Regions from separate parts of the Lysinibacillus sp. NPDC097279 genome, predicted to be linked through region 3. Evidence: riboswitches for the same ligand, from Rfam matches in the RefSeq annotation. Region 3 holds a riboswitch; each other region holds the start of a gene.
The links. A riboswitch is a leader RNA that binds a small molecule or an ion and turns the genes downstream of it on or off. The one in region 3 is predicted to bind lysine.
Positions count from the first base shown of each region.

Region 1: linked by a shared signal. The riboswitch ahead of ACIQ1H_RS13825 (amino acid permease) and the one ahead of ACIQ1H_RS20175 (cysteine hydrolase family protein) in region 3 are both predicted to bind lysine.
Region 2: linked by a shared signal. The riboswitch ahead of ACIQ1H_RS06000 (transporter substrate-binding domain-containing protein) and the one ahead of ACIQ1H_RS20175 (cysteine hydrolase family protein) in region 3 are both predicted to bind lysine.

Region 1 covers NZ_JBIWDA010000003.1:2,300-7,064, forward strand. Annotated here, with positions in the region: gene ACIQ1H_RS13815 (nitric oxide synthase oxygenase) at 129-1,175, shown strand; gene ACIQ1H_RS13820 (CynX/NimT family MFS transporter) at 1,217-2,422, opposite strand; lysine riboswitch at 2,601-2,776, shown strand; gene ACIQ1H_RS13825 (amino acid permease) at 2,860-4,323, shown strand; gene ACIQ1H_RS13830 (response regulator transcription factor) at 4,511-4,765, shown strand, end outside.
Region 2 covers NZ_JBIWDA010000001.1:1,177,297-1,182,061, forward strand. Annotated here, with positions in the region: gene ACIQ1H_RS05990 (2-oxoglutarate dehydrogenase E1 component) at 1-977, shown strand, start outside; gene odhB (2-oxoglutarate dehydrogenase complex dihydrolipoyllysine-residue succinyltransferase) at 1,075-2,325, shown strand; lysine riboswitch at 2,675-2,860, shown strand; gene ACIQ1H_RS06000 (transporter substrate-binding domain-containing protein) at 2,980-3,831, shown strand; gene ACIQ1H_RS06005 (amino acid ABC transporter permease) at 4,110-4,765, shown strand, end outside.
Region 3 covers NZ_JBIWDA010000007.1:49,775-54,539, forward strand. Annotated here, with positions in the region: gene ACIQ1H_RS20165 (NACHT domain-containing protein) at 1-322, shown strand, start outside; gene ACIQ1H_RS20170 (MFS transporter) at 1,214-2,422, shown strand; lysine riboswitch at 2,744-2,928, shown strand; gene ACIQ1H_RS20175 (cysteine hydrolase family protein) at 3,082-3,798, shown strand; gene ACIQ1H_RS20180 (APC family permease) at 3,812-4,765, shown strand, end outside.

The DNA.
Region 1 (4,765 bases), on a different contig from region 3:
ATTTTTGACTATCGATTTAAATTTGAACAAAGTATTTCATATATAAAAGATGTATGTTTTCTGATGAATTTTTTCATGGAGAATTTATTTCTATTCATCTAATATGAGGGTAGATGGAGGAAAACGACATGAAACTACAAGAGATACAACGTTTTTTAACACTTTATCAAATGGAACAAAATGAGTCTGCACAATGGCTAACAAATAGATTACAGCAAGTTGAAAATGAAGGACAATATATTCCTTCAACAGAGGAGCTTACTTTTGGTGCGCGAGTAGCTTGGCGTAATAGTAATAAATGTATCGGGAGATTATTTTGGCAATCACTCCATGTTGAGGATGCCCGTGATATTTTAGATGAGCAAGGGATATTTGAGAAGTTGTTATGTCATATTCGATATGCGACAAATGGTGGTAAAATTCGGCCAACAATAACGGTATTTGCATCTGGTAGAGTAAAAATTTGGAATCATCAGTTGATCCGTTATGCAGGCTATGAGACGGAAGCTGGCATTGTTGGTGACCCACATTCTGTACCATTTACAAGAGTATGTGAATCGCTAGGCTGGCAGGGCGAGGGCACAGCATTTGATGTGTTACCACTCGTTATCCAGGTGGATGACCGTAAACCACAATTGTTTTCAATACCACGTGAAGATGTACTAGAAGTTGTAATTCGCCATCCTGAGCACCCACAAGTGGAGGAACTAGCGTTGAAATGGTACGCGGTGCCGATTATTTCAAGCATGCGTTTTCAAATGGCTGGAATCGACTTTCAAGCCGCTCCTTTCAATGGTTGGTATATGGGGACAGAAATTGGGGCACGTAATTTAGCTGATAGTGATCGTTATAATATGTTGCCGAAAATCGCCGAAATTTTTGGGCTCGATACGACTAAGCAAGCATCGCTTTGGCGTGATCGCTCATTAGTTGAATTAAATATTGCTGTACTGTATTCCTTTAAAGAAGATGGTGTAAGTATAGTCGATCATCATACTGCTGCACAGCAATTTAAGTTATTTGAAGAAGCTGAGCAGAAGGCAGGTCGCGACTTAACAGGCAACTGGACTTGGTTGATTCCCCCATTATCACCTGCAACAACGCATATTTTTCATAAGCCTTATGTCAATGTTTATAATACACCGAATTTCTTTTATCAAAAACCGCCTTATTAAAAATGTAAAAAAGCAGCTCATAGTAGGATGAGCTGCTTTTTTTAATTTATATATTCGTTTCTAGAAGCTCTAAATGAGCAGAAGAATAGTAATACTGCAACGACAACGAATAGCCAGCCAGCGATGTTCCAACCGCCAAATAAATCATGTAGGTAACCAAATAAAATAGGGCCTACTGCGGCTAATAAATAGCCTAATGATTGTGCAAAGCCCGATAAATCAGCTGCTTCAAATGCCGTACGAGTACGAAGAGTAAAGAACATCATTGCAAGTGAAAATGAAGCGCCACCTGCTAATCCTAGCAATATCATCCACAATACAGCAAGATTAGTCCATTCCATGACAAGGCCAGTAAAGCCGACAATATAAAAAGCAGTAAACATCAAAACGAGAGGTCGTTGTGATGTCATTTTACTAGCGATAATTGGTACGGCTAGAGCCATAGGTACTTGGGAAATTTGCATGATTGAGAACATCCAACCTGCACGATCTGCTGCTATTCCTTGGGCAATATAAATTTCAGGAATCCAAGCTGCAGTTGTATAAAATAATAGCGATTGTAAACCCATTGCGCCAGTGACTGCCCAAGTAACTGGTGATTTCCACAGGGGTATACGAGTTTTCGTAGTAGCTACAGTTGGTTCAGGCTTATTAAATTTTAATTGTGGAATCCAAATTAAAATAGTCACGACGACAAGAGCTATAGCGATGGCAAGTGCACCTTGCCAGCCAAGAGATGCATTGGCTATAGGATAACTAATACCAGCACCAATACCAGCCGTTAAGTTCATGGACATTGTGAAGAATGCCATTAGTAAACCAACATGATAAGGGAATTTTAATTTAAGTAACCCTGGGATGAGGACGTTACCAAATGAAATAGCTACACCTATTATCATTGTACCGAATACGAGTAACCCTGTTGTTCCAAGTGAGCGCAGTACAATCCCAAGTGCTAATAAAATGGTTGATAGAAAAAGAGTTAATTCTAGTCCTAGTTTTCTTGCAACGATTGGGGCAATAGGTGACACTAGTGCGAATGCAAGCAATGGAATTGTTGTTAAAAAGCCTGCAAGTACGTTAGATATACCGAGATCCTCACGAATGAAGGAAATAATTGGGCCTACAACCGTTAATGGCATACGTAATGTCGAAGCAAGAAAAATTACACCGATAACTAATAAGAGCGTTGTGCCCTTCCAGTTAATCTTTCTGCTAGGATAAGTAGATTCTTCGTTAGTTGTCAAAATAAGTACCTCCCTGATAGAACAGTTATAATTCGAACCACTATAACACTTTATCACATTAATAAAAATAGTAGAATATTCATAAAATACAGAACATTAATCGTTTTATTGAAATGTCTTAGGTCGTATGTTAAACTAAGACACATCATAAATTTAATAATTATATGCCTCATGTTTGTATTGAGGTAGAGGTCGCGGTATTTATAAGTAAGCTAGTGGAGATGACAAGCATTGAAGATGTTAGCTGAAAGGAAATATTGCCGAAGCGTGAGGGGACTTGAAAACCTCATGCTGGGGCTGTCTCCGAAAGGAACAGAACTGTCACGTTGGACAACGTGTTGTGCTATCATTTTGAAGAAACAGAGGATTTACTTAGCCATCACAACGTTCATGTGATGGCATTTTTTTGCCTCTTATAAAAGGAAGGAAGCTTTAACGTGAGTGAAATTAAAGTTAATCAGCTCGGTCATAAAGCACCAGAGTTGAAAAAAGAATTAAAAAGCCGCCATATAACAATGATTTCGTTAGGTGGTACTATCGGAACTGGGCTATTTCTAGCGAGTGGTGGTGCTATAGCACAGGCTGGACCAGGTGGTGCACTTCTTGCTTATGCATTAATCGGCATTATGGTGTACTTTTTAATGACAAGCTTGGGTGAAATGGCAGCTTATATGCCGTCATCAGGTTCATTTAGTACGTATGCAACAAAATTTGTAGATCCCGCGCTTGGCTTTGCACTTGGCTGGAACTACTGGTATAACTGGGCGATTACAATTGCCGCTGAAATTGCAGCAGTTTCTCTTATAATGAAGTATTGGTTCCCAGACAGCTCTTCGGCACTATGGACAGTCATATTTATTGCGATCGTACTAACATTCAATTTACTTTCTGTAAAAAGCTATGGTGAAAGTGAATATTGGTTTGCCATGATAAAAGTTGCTACTGTTATTGTTTTCATTATCGTCAGTCTATTGATGATTTTTGGTATTTTAGGAGGACAAGCACCAGTCGGCTTTACGAATTTCTTTATAAGTGATGGTCCATTCCATGGTGGCTTCCTTGCTACATTCGGCATATTTCTAGCAGCAGGCTTCTCGTTCCAAGGGACAGAGCTATTAGGAATTACCGCTGGGGAAACTGATGATCCTGGTAAAAATATTCCGAAAGCGGTTAAGTCAGTCTTTTGGCGAATTATTTTATTTTACATTTTAGCCATTGCAGCAATTGGGATGTTAATTCCATTTACAGATGCTCGTTTATTATCTGAAGATATTGCTGTTTCACCATTCACACTAGTGTTTGACCGCTTAGGTATTGCCTTTGCTGCATCATTAATGAATGCCATTATTTTAACAGCGATGTTGTCTGCAGGTAATTCGGGGTTATATGCGTCATCACGTATGTTATGGCAATTAGCAGTAGATGGACACGCACCTAAAATTTTCGCAAAGCTTAGCCGTCGTGGAATTCCGATTTACGCATTACTGCTAACATTAGCAGTCGGTTGCCTAGCATTTTTAGCATCATTCTTTGGTGATGGCGTTGTCTATATGTGGCTTTTAAACGCTTCAGGGATGTCAGGCTTCATTGCATGGCTTGGTATTGCATTTAGTCATTATCGCTTCCGTAGAGCGTATGAAGCGCAAGGCTTAGACCTAAAATTACTACCATATAAAGCAAAGCTGTATCCATTCGGACCACTCTTTGCATTTACATTGTGTATGATTGTTGTAATTGGTCAAAATTATACAGCTTTCACAGGTGATTCAGTTGACTGGTATGGTGTCCTTGTTTCTTATATCGGGATACCACTGTTTATCGCCTTGTGGTTGGGCTATAAAATAAAACATAAAACGAAAATGATTCCACTGCAACAGTGTGATTTAAAAGTAGAAAAATAGAAATGAAAGCTGTCCTATCAATTAGAGGGCAGCTTTTTTTATTTGCCATTGATGAAGGTAAATTGTTTGAGAATTGTTTGAGTGACTGGCACTTAGCATATGGTAAGCTATAAGGAGATAGGATAAAAATGTAAAACAGTTAAAACAAATGTGAAATAAAGAGAATACCTTGAAATGAGGTGCCAACATGCACAAACGTATATTACTAGTAGAAGATGATGAAACGATTCGAGAAATGGTCGAAAAATTTTTAACTATGGAGGGGTTTGCCGTTACATCCGTTACAAATGGTGAAGAGGCAGTGCAAACTTGTTTAAGTAATACATTTGATTTAGTTATTTTGGATATTATGATGCCGAAACTAGATGGCTTAGAAGTGTTAAAAATAATCCGAGCAAAAGAAGCGCTACCGATTATTATGATGTCAGCCAAAGATAGTGAT
Region 2 (4,765 bases), on a different contig from region 3:
ATGCTCAACGTGGTACATTCTCACAACGTCATTTAGTATTACATGACAAAAATAATGGTAACGTATTTACACCACTTCACCACATTTCTGGTGCAAGCGCTTCATTTACGGTACACAATTCACCATTAACAGAAGCTGGGGTTGTTGGGTATGAATACGGTTACAATTTAGAAAAAGGCAACGTACTTTCAGTATGGGAAGCACAATTTGGTGACTTTGCGAATATGGCTCAAGTGATGTTTGATAACTTCATTTCAGGGGCACGTTCTAAATGGGGCCAAAAATCAGGCTTAGTTATTCTTTTACCTCACGGGTATGAAGGCCAAGGTCCTGAACACTCTTCAAGCCGTATGGAGCGTTACTTACAAATGTCTGCTGAAAATAACTGGTTTGTGGCAAACTGCTCAAATGCAGGAAACTACTACCACCTATTACGTCGTCAAGCAGCAATGTTAGAAACAGAAGGTGTGCGTCCATTAGTTGTTGTATCACCAAAATCATTACTTCGTCATCCATTAGCTGCAGCAAATGCTGAACAATTAGCAAATGGCGCATTCCAAGAAGTAATCGAACAACCAGGTTTAGGCTCAAAAACTAAATCTGTTGAACGAATTGTATTAGGTACTGGTAAAGTAATGATTGACCTAGCAGACCGCGTGAAAGATGGAGAAGGCTTCGATCACTTACACATTGTTCGTGTAGAGCAACTTTACCCATTCCCAACGACGCAAGTTGCTGATATTATTGCTAAGTATCCAAATGTTAAAGAAATTGTATGGGTACAAGAAGAACCTAAAAACCAAGGTACTTGGAATTACGCATTGGAAACATTATATGAACTATCTGAAGGTAAAAAGCTTCGTTATGTAGGTCGTCCTGCAATGAGCTCAACTTCAGAAGGTGATGCAGATTCTCATAAAGCAGCTCAATCAGCTCTAATTGAAGAAGCAGTTGCTGAAACGGTAAAAGTAAACTAAACATATCATTATTACTGGAAGCTGGGCTACATTGCCTAAGGCGGTAGCCCTTTATGTGCATGAAACGCATGCACGTTAATCAAAGGAGGAAATGAAAGTGGCTGAAATTAAAGTCCCTGAATTAGCAGAATCGATTACAGAAGGTAGTATTGCACAGTGGGTTAAAAAAGTGGGCGACCGCGTGGAAAAAGGTGAATTCATCGTTGAACTTGAAACAGATAAAGTAAATGCTGAAATCATTTCTGAAGAAGCTGGGGTGTTAACACAAATTTTAGCTGAAGAAGGCGATACTGTTCTTGTAGGCCAAGTAATCGCAGTTGTAGAAGCGGGCGAAGGTGCGGCACCTGCACCAGCAGCAACACCAGTTGCAGAAGCTCCAACACCAGCGGCTGCTCAAGCTGTAGCAGCACCAACACCAACACCAGCAGCAGCACCTGTTGTGGAAGAAACTTCTGGCGAACGTGTAATTGCATCTCCTGCAGCACGTAAACTTGCTCGTGAAAAAGGAATCGATCTTGCAGCTGTATCTCCAGTTGATCCACAAGGTCGTGTACGTGTACAAGATGTTGCAGCTCACGGTACAGCACCTGTAGCAGCACCTCAAGCTAAACCAGCTGCAGCGCCACAAGCAGCAGTAGCTGTTGATAATTCACGTGTAACAGTTGAAAAAATGAGCCGTCGTCGTCAAACAATTGCTAAACGTCTATTAGAAGTTAAGCAATCGACTGCTATGCTTACAACATTCAATGAAGTTGATATGACTAATGTTATGGCATTACGTTCTCGTAAAAAAGATCAATTCTTTGAGTCTACAGGCTCTAAACTTGGTTTCATGTCATTCTTCACAAAAGCTGTTGTTGCAGCACTTAAAAAGTACCCTTATGTGAATGCTCAAATCGTTGGCGATGAAATTCACTTAAATAACTTCTTTGATATTGGTGTAGCTGTATCAACTGAAGAAGGTTTAGTAGTACCAGTTGTTCGTGATGCAGACCGTAAAAACTTCGCTGAAATTGAGGATTCAATTGCAGACCTAGCTAAAAAAGCACGCGATAAAAAATTAGGTTTAGCTGATCTTCAAGGTGGTTCATTCACAATTACAAATGGCGGTGTATTCGGTTCATTAATGTCAACACCTATTATGAACGGTACACAAGCGGCTATTTTAGGAATGCACTCAATTAAAAAACGCCCAGTAGAAGTAAATGGTGAAGTAGAAATTCGCCCAATGATGTACTTAGCATTATCTTATGACCACCGTATTATCGATGGTAAAGATTCTGTAGGCTTCCTTAAAACTGTTAAAGAGTTACTTGAAAATCCAGAAGATTTATTATTAAATTCTTAATTCAATAAATGACATGCTAAAACCCTACAAAATGAACTGTTTTGTAGGGTTTTTTTGTAGTTCGTTTAATTTAAGATGTACTTTCGAAAAAAATACTTCATGGTCTAAAGGGCCTTTGTTGAACTTAAAAATAGATTCTTATGGTTTATAATTAATGTTTTTAATAATAAAAATTTGTTAAATAATGCTAAACATTTTTAATGATATTCTACTTAATTTATGGATTTAAGAAGGATTATAGGCTAATTTTGTCATTAGTCAGAAAAATGATAAAACTATCTTGACGAATATGCTAGCTTTATAGTAATATCTATATAACAATAAAATAAACAAACCTCACTTTTGTTTTTCGTGAGGTAGAGGCGCGGTATTTATTAGTCCATTGCTGAGTTAAAGCAAGCGAAGACGTAATGGAGAAGGAAATATCGCCGAAGTATAAAAGGAGCTCGTACTTTTATGCTGGGTCTGCAGTGAATAAGTGCAGGACTGTCCTAGTAAATATAATTCCAGTTTACTAGGTTGTGCTATCTCGGAAACATGGAAATTATAGTGAGGATTTGGGCAACTGTCAATAAAAGGTAAGACCTAAGTTCAGAACTTAGGTCTTTTTTTGTACAGTTGCTTTATTTTTTTTACAGAAAAGGGGAGTTTTAGATGAAAAGAAAATGGTTGTTATTTATGTTAACAGCAATGACAGCAATTCTGTTAGCGGCTTGTGGTACTAGTGACAAGGATGAAAAAGCAACAGGAGATGGTGCAAAGGATGAAAGCGGTGGAGAATTCCGCATTGGGATGGAAGCAGGTTATCCACCATTTAACTGGACACAGCAAGATGATTCTAACGGCGCAGTAAAAATTGCTGATAATGCAGAGTTTGCAGGCGGCTATGATGTACAAATGGCGAAAAAAATCGCTGATGGTTTAGGCAAAAAATTAGTCGTTGTAAAAATGGAATGGGATGGTTTAGTACCTGCGCTTCAATCCAAAAAAATTGATGCAATTGTAGCAGGGATGTCTCCAACAGAAGAACGTAAACAAACAATTGATTTCACTGAAAACTACTATACTTCTGATTTCGTAATGGTTATTAAAAAAGGTAGCAAGTATGAAAATGCCAAATCAATTCAAGATTTCTCAGGTGCAAAAGTTACATCTCAGCTAAATACATCGAACTATAATGTTATCGATCAAATTAAAGGTGTAGAAAAGCAAACAGCGATGGAAAACTTCTCTGCAATGCGTGTAGCGCTTGAAGCTGGCAAAATTGATGGCTATGTAGCTGAACGTCCAGAAGGTATTTCAGCAGCAGCAGCTAATGATAAATTTACATTTGTATCATTTGAAGAAGGATTTGATACAGATATTTCTAATACTTCTATTGCAGTAGGTTTACGTAAAGGTGACGCGAGTCTAGAAAAAATCAATGAAATTTTAAAAGGTATTTCAGAAGATGATCGCCAAAAAATTATGGAAGAAGCTATTTTGCAACAACCAGCAGCACAGTAATATCACTGGAGCTGTCCTAATCGAAAAAATAGTATACTGAGCTGTCTTCTCGTATGCTATTTTTTCATATTCAAGCAGTGCTTTACTTCAAAAGTTTAAGTGACTTTGGGACAGTCTCTATTATAAATTAGTTAATTCAGAGAGAAAGTCAAACTGAATAATGCATGTCTAAGAAGTGTGTCACATAATTTGAATAAAGCTTATTCATTCAAATGAAAAGATGATTTCGCTAAGGCATAATTGATATCAAGCAACAACACGTTGTTAGGAGGAACATCATGAGTTTAGAATGGATTATTTCTATTATAGAAAACAACTGGCAAATGTTTTTACGAGGAGCGTATTATACGTTACTCATTTCAACAATCAGTACAATTATTGGTGCATTCATCGGATTTTTTATTGGGATTATGCATACCATTCCAGTTCGTAAAAAAAATATAAAACATTTTTTATTAAAATGTATTAATTTTATACTGACATGCTATGTTGAATTTTTCCGTGGTACACCAATGATTGTACAAGCAATGGTCGTATATTACGGACTAGATATTGCCTTTGGCATCGATATGCACTTTATTACTGCTGGTATTTTAGTCGTTTCATTGAATACGGGTGCGTATATGGCTGAAATCGTACGTGGTGGGATTGTCTCAATCGATAAAGGACAATACGAGGCTGCTTCTGCGATTGGCATGGGGCATGTGCAAATTATGATGCATGTTGTATTACCGCAAGTTGCACGTAACATTTTACCTGCAACAGGTAACCAATTAATTATGAATATTAAAGATACTGCTGTTTTAAGTGTAATTAGTGTAACGGAATTATTCTTCCAAACAAAATCGATTTCGGGTAATAACTTCCGTTATTTCGAATCTTTCTTTGTCGCATGTGTGCTTTATTTCATCATGACATTTACGGCTTCAAGAAT
Region 3 (4,765 bases):
CCTTGAACATTATGAATGTTTGGTTAGTATATCCTTAGAATTTTTTGGTGGTATTGATATATTAATTAATCATATGCGTGAAAATAGATATCCGGATATGACCCATCTAAAGAAAAACAGTAAATACTTATATTTGGGGATAGTTGCAGCTTTAGATAATGGAAATTCAAAACAGCAAATGGTAAATTACCTTATAAATGAAGGTGGTGGACATGATAGTTATTTAGAATTGATGAAAGTATATGAAGTATTAGGAGACAAAAATATGTGTTTAAACTTATTTAAGAGCTTAGTTAATGATGTCAACCTATTCGTTTACTAGCCTTTTATTATACTTCTTAACGTTTTTTGAAATGTTTTAATGTCTATTTCCAAATGGATAAGGTTAAAGCAGTTAGAGCTATCTTGCAGCAGATTTCTTATACAAAATTTGAACAAATTCAACAAGTTGCTAAGTATAATGAAGGAATATAAGGATAATGATGATTTTGTATTTGATAATTTTGTTTTAAGAATAAAGAATTATCGAGATGCAATTAGTTTTTTGAAGGAGAGTTACGAATTAAGTCCTTTATATGTCTTGCGAACTTATGTTAATTTAGCAAATGTTTATAATGAAAATAGGCTAGATCCCACTGAAATAGGAACCTAGCCATTATTGTAAACCCACCAACATCCCTTATGTTGCCACATACACTCCACGCATTGTGAGGCGGTTGCTTGGTTGGAATTAGCATAATGTAAAAGAACGAATTTTCGAGGAGAAAATTCGTTCTTTTTTTTGAACTGACGAGTTGTTTTTTCCGTGTGAGCAACTGTTTAAAATTTTTTTATATAAGCTTAAAGCCATACTAGAAAAGCCTTCAAGCTGTTTTTACCAAAATTTTCTTGTATGAAAATATAGATAACTTTGCTAAGATAGCTTTTGAAATAATTTACCTTTAATACGGTCCAGAGAGGCTGAGAAGGGCTATATGATGTTTTAAGTTATTATTTTTATAATATCTTTGTTTATTCATGCCCTTTTGTCCAATCTGACGAAAGGGCATTTATTTTGCATTTTAGCTGTGATTACACAACTAACGTACCTCTTTTAAAGGAAGTCCCGTGAGGCTTAAAAGGAGAATGGAAACGTTATATTTATATAGATACATCCATTCATTCGTAAATAAAAGAGATTTATTTCATCTAGAACATACTGGAGGAGAGTAGAATGGATTATCGAAAAAAAACCGTGGTCGCATCGGTAGCTGGTTTAACATTAGAGGGTATGGACATCATGTTTATCTCCTTTGCGATGACAATGATTATTGCGGAATTTAACATTGATTTAGCAACGGGAGGACTTATTTCTTCTATCACGAATGTAGGGATGCTATTAGGAGGAATTGTTTTCGGCGTTTTAGCAGATAAGTATGGCAGGGTAAAGGTCTTTACGTATACCGTCCTCTTGTTTGCCATTGGTACGGCTTTAACAGGATTAGCTACAAGCATTGAACAAGTGTATCTATTTAGATTTATTGCAGGAATAGGTGCTGGGGGAGAATACGGTATTGGTATGGCGCTAGTTGCAGAAGCATGGCCGAAAAATAAACAAGGGCGTGCATCTTCCTATGTCAGTGTAGGTGCGCAGTATGGCGTTATTTTAGCAGCATTACTAAGTGCAATCATTCTTCCTACTTTAGGATGGAGAGCATTATTCTTTGTTGGAGTAGTACCTGTTATTTTTGCCTTTATCGTAAGAAAAAATTTAGACGAATCTCCTGAGTGGCTTGCCGCTCAGAAAAATAAAAAGGCTAGTAAGAAAGCTGAAAAGGGTAAGTTGGTACAATTGTTTGAAACGCCACGAACAGCGATTACAACAATTTCACTAATTATAATGGCAACAGTTCAAATTGCAGGTTATAACGGATTAATGATTTGGTTACCATCGATGCTGCAACAGTCGCAAGGTTTATCTGTTTCAAGCTCTGCCATTTGGACAATTAGTACAGCAGTAGGCATGATTGTTGGTATGTTAACCTTTGGACTATTTTTAGACCGATTTGGCGCAAAGCGTGCCTTTGGTGTGTTCCTTATTGCCTCAGCATGCGCTGTATTCTTATACTCTTATGCTACTGGTAGTGTGGGTGTTCTAATTGGTGGCGCAATTGTTGGATTCTTCTCAAATGGCATGTTCGCTGGATATGGAGCGTTGATTGGTAGTCTATATCCCGTTCAAATTCGAAGTACGGCAACAAACACAATCTTTAACTTTGGACGAGCGATAGGCGGTTTTTCACCTATCCTTGTCGGCTATATTTTACAAAGTTATGATATGAAAGTTGCGATGCTCTACTTAGCAGGCTTATATTGTATTTCCTTTATTGTGATGTTAATGCTCAAAAAAGAGAATATAGCGAATGTAAGCGAAACTATATAACATTGATTTAACCATCAATTAAAATGCCTTTGCGTTTTAATTGGTGGTTTTTTTATAAGACTTTTATAAAACAGGAATTGCTTTGAAGCTTTATCCATCAAACTGAAAGAGCAGGAACTCGGAAGAATAAATTGCTATAAAATTATTATTCGATTATTGTTATATTTATTTCATTTCATTATTGTATGAAAGCGTTTTATTTGTCATTTTTTTATAATGAGGCACAACAAATCTTATGAAATATAGTAAATTTATCGTTGACATAGAAAAAATGCAATAATATAATTATTTCAAACAATTAAATAAACCTCACTTTTCCGATAGTGAGGTAGAGGCGCGACAGTTAACAGTACCTAATGGAGTCCGAGAAGACGAAGAGATTAGGTAGAAGGAAATGTCGCCGAAGTGTATGGTGAGTTCTCGCCATCATATGCTGGGTCTGTAGCGAATAGCTGCAGGACTGTCTTCGTAAACATTCGTGTTTATGAAGTTGTGCTATCTCTGTTTAGACAAACAGTGGGAATTTTAAATGGTCGATTCATTTTTAGTTTCTAAATGAGTAGATCATTTTTGTGTTAGACAGATTCTTTTGCACAAAGAATCTGTCTTTTTATTTACCTATAACATATCGGAAATAGAGGGAATTTGGAGGAATTATTATGGAAAATACATCAACATTATATTATGAATTTTTACCGACTGACGGTCAAAAAATAAACGTGAACCCAGATAAAACAGCATTACTAATCGTAGACATGCAACATCAGTTTATTAGCCGAGATGGATTAGATGCACAAGTTGCAAGAGAAAAGGGCATGTTTGAACAATGGGAATACTTCTTTAATCGTATCGACACTTTAACAATTCCGAACAATAAAAAGCTTTTAGAGTTTTTCCGTACAAATAAATTAGAAGTAACATTTGGTCGTATTGCTTGCCATCATAAAGATGGACGAGATCGTTCTCCAGTACAACGCCGTCCAGGTTGGAACAATATTTTATTGCCAATCGGTGATCCTGGAGCGGAGATGGTGGAGGAGTTAAAGCCACTTGATGATGAAATTGTAGTTAATAAAACGACAGATAGCGTATTAAGTGGAACGAATTATGAATTTTTACTGCGCAATATGGGCATTGAAACAGTAGTTTGTACAGGTGTTGTAACGGACCAATGTGTTGCTTCAACCGTTCGCAGCTTAGCTGATGCAGGCTTTGAAGTTATTTTAGTTGAAGATGCATGTGCAGCTGCAACGCAACAGCTTCATGATGCAGAAATTATGATTATGAATCAAATTTATTGCCAAGTGATGAGCACTGATGAAGTAATTGATTTAGTAACGGAAGAACTAGCAAAAAGCAATCCAGTGAATGTGTGAGAGGAAATAGACTATGAGTCAAACAGCCAATGATCATACACCACAGTTAAAACGTGTTTTAACATTAAAAGATTTAGTCATATATGGTATTGCTTTTATGACACCGATTGCGCCAGCTTATATTTATGGCTTTGCAGCAGAGTCTACAGGTGGCATGTTGCCATTAGCTTACTTGATTGCGATGGTTGCCATGATGTTTTCTGCCTATAGTTATGGCCGAATGGCTGCTGTTTTTCCAAATGGAGGATCCACTTATACATATACGCAACGTGCAATTAATCCACATTTAGGCTTTTTTGCAGGGTGGGCAATGTTTATGGACTATGTTTTAGTGCCCCTTATTGTATTTATGGTTGGTGCCTCATATGCGAATGCATTAATACCATCTGTTCCGTATTGGGTATGGGTCTTATTAATTGCAGGTATTATTACGACTGTAAATATTCTAGGGATTGGTATCGCTGCAAAAACAAATCAAATCCTCGTTATATTTATGGGAATTGTAGTCGTTATTTTCGTAATTTTTTGTGTGAAGACAATTGTTGGTGGGGAAAGTAGTACGTCGCTCTTTTCTGTTGTACCATTCTTCAACGATGAAAAATTCGTTATGTCTGCCATTATTTCTGGTGCAGCAATGGCCTGCTTTTCGTTTTTAGGGTTTGATTCGATTACAACACTTTCAGAAGAGGCAGTTAATCCAAAAGATGATATTTGGAAGGCAGCTATTTTAGCTTGTTTAATTGGAGGACTTATTTTTATTGGACAAGCTTATGTAGCACAGCTCGTATGGCCTGATGTGACAAACTTTAGCTCAGCTGATACGGCTCTATTTGATATAGCGGAAAAAGCAGGTGGTGCCGTTCTTGCAACGCTTTATACCGTTGCGATTATTGTATCGACAATAACAGCTGGTTTAACAGGTCAAGCAAGTGCATCTCGTTTAATGTTCAGTATGGGGCGTGATGAG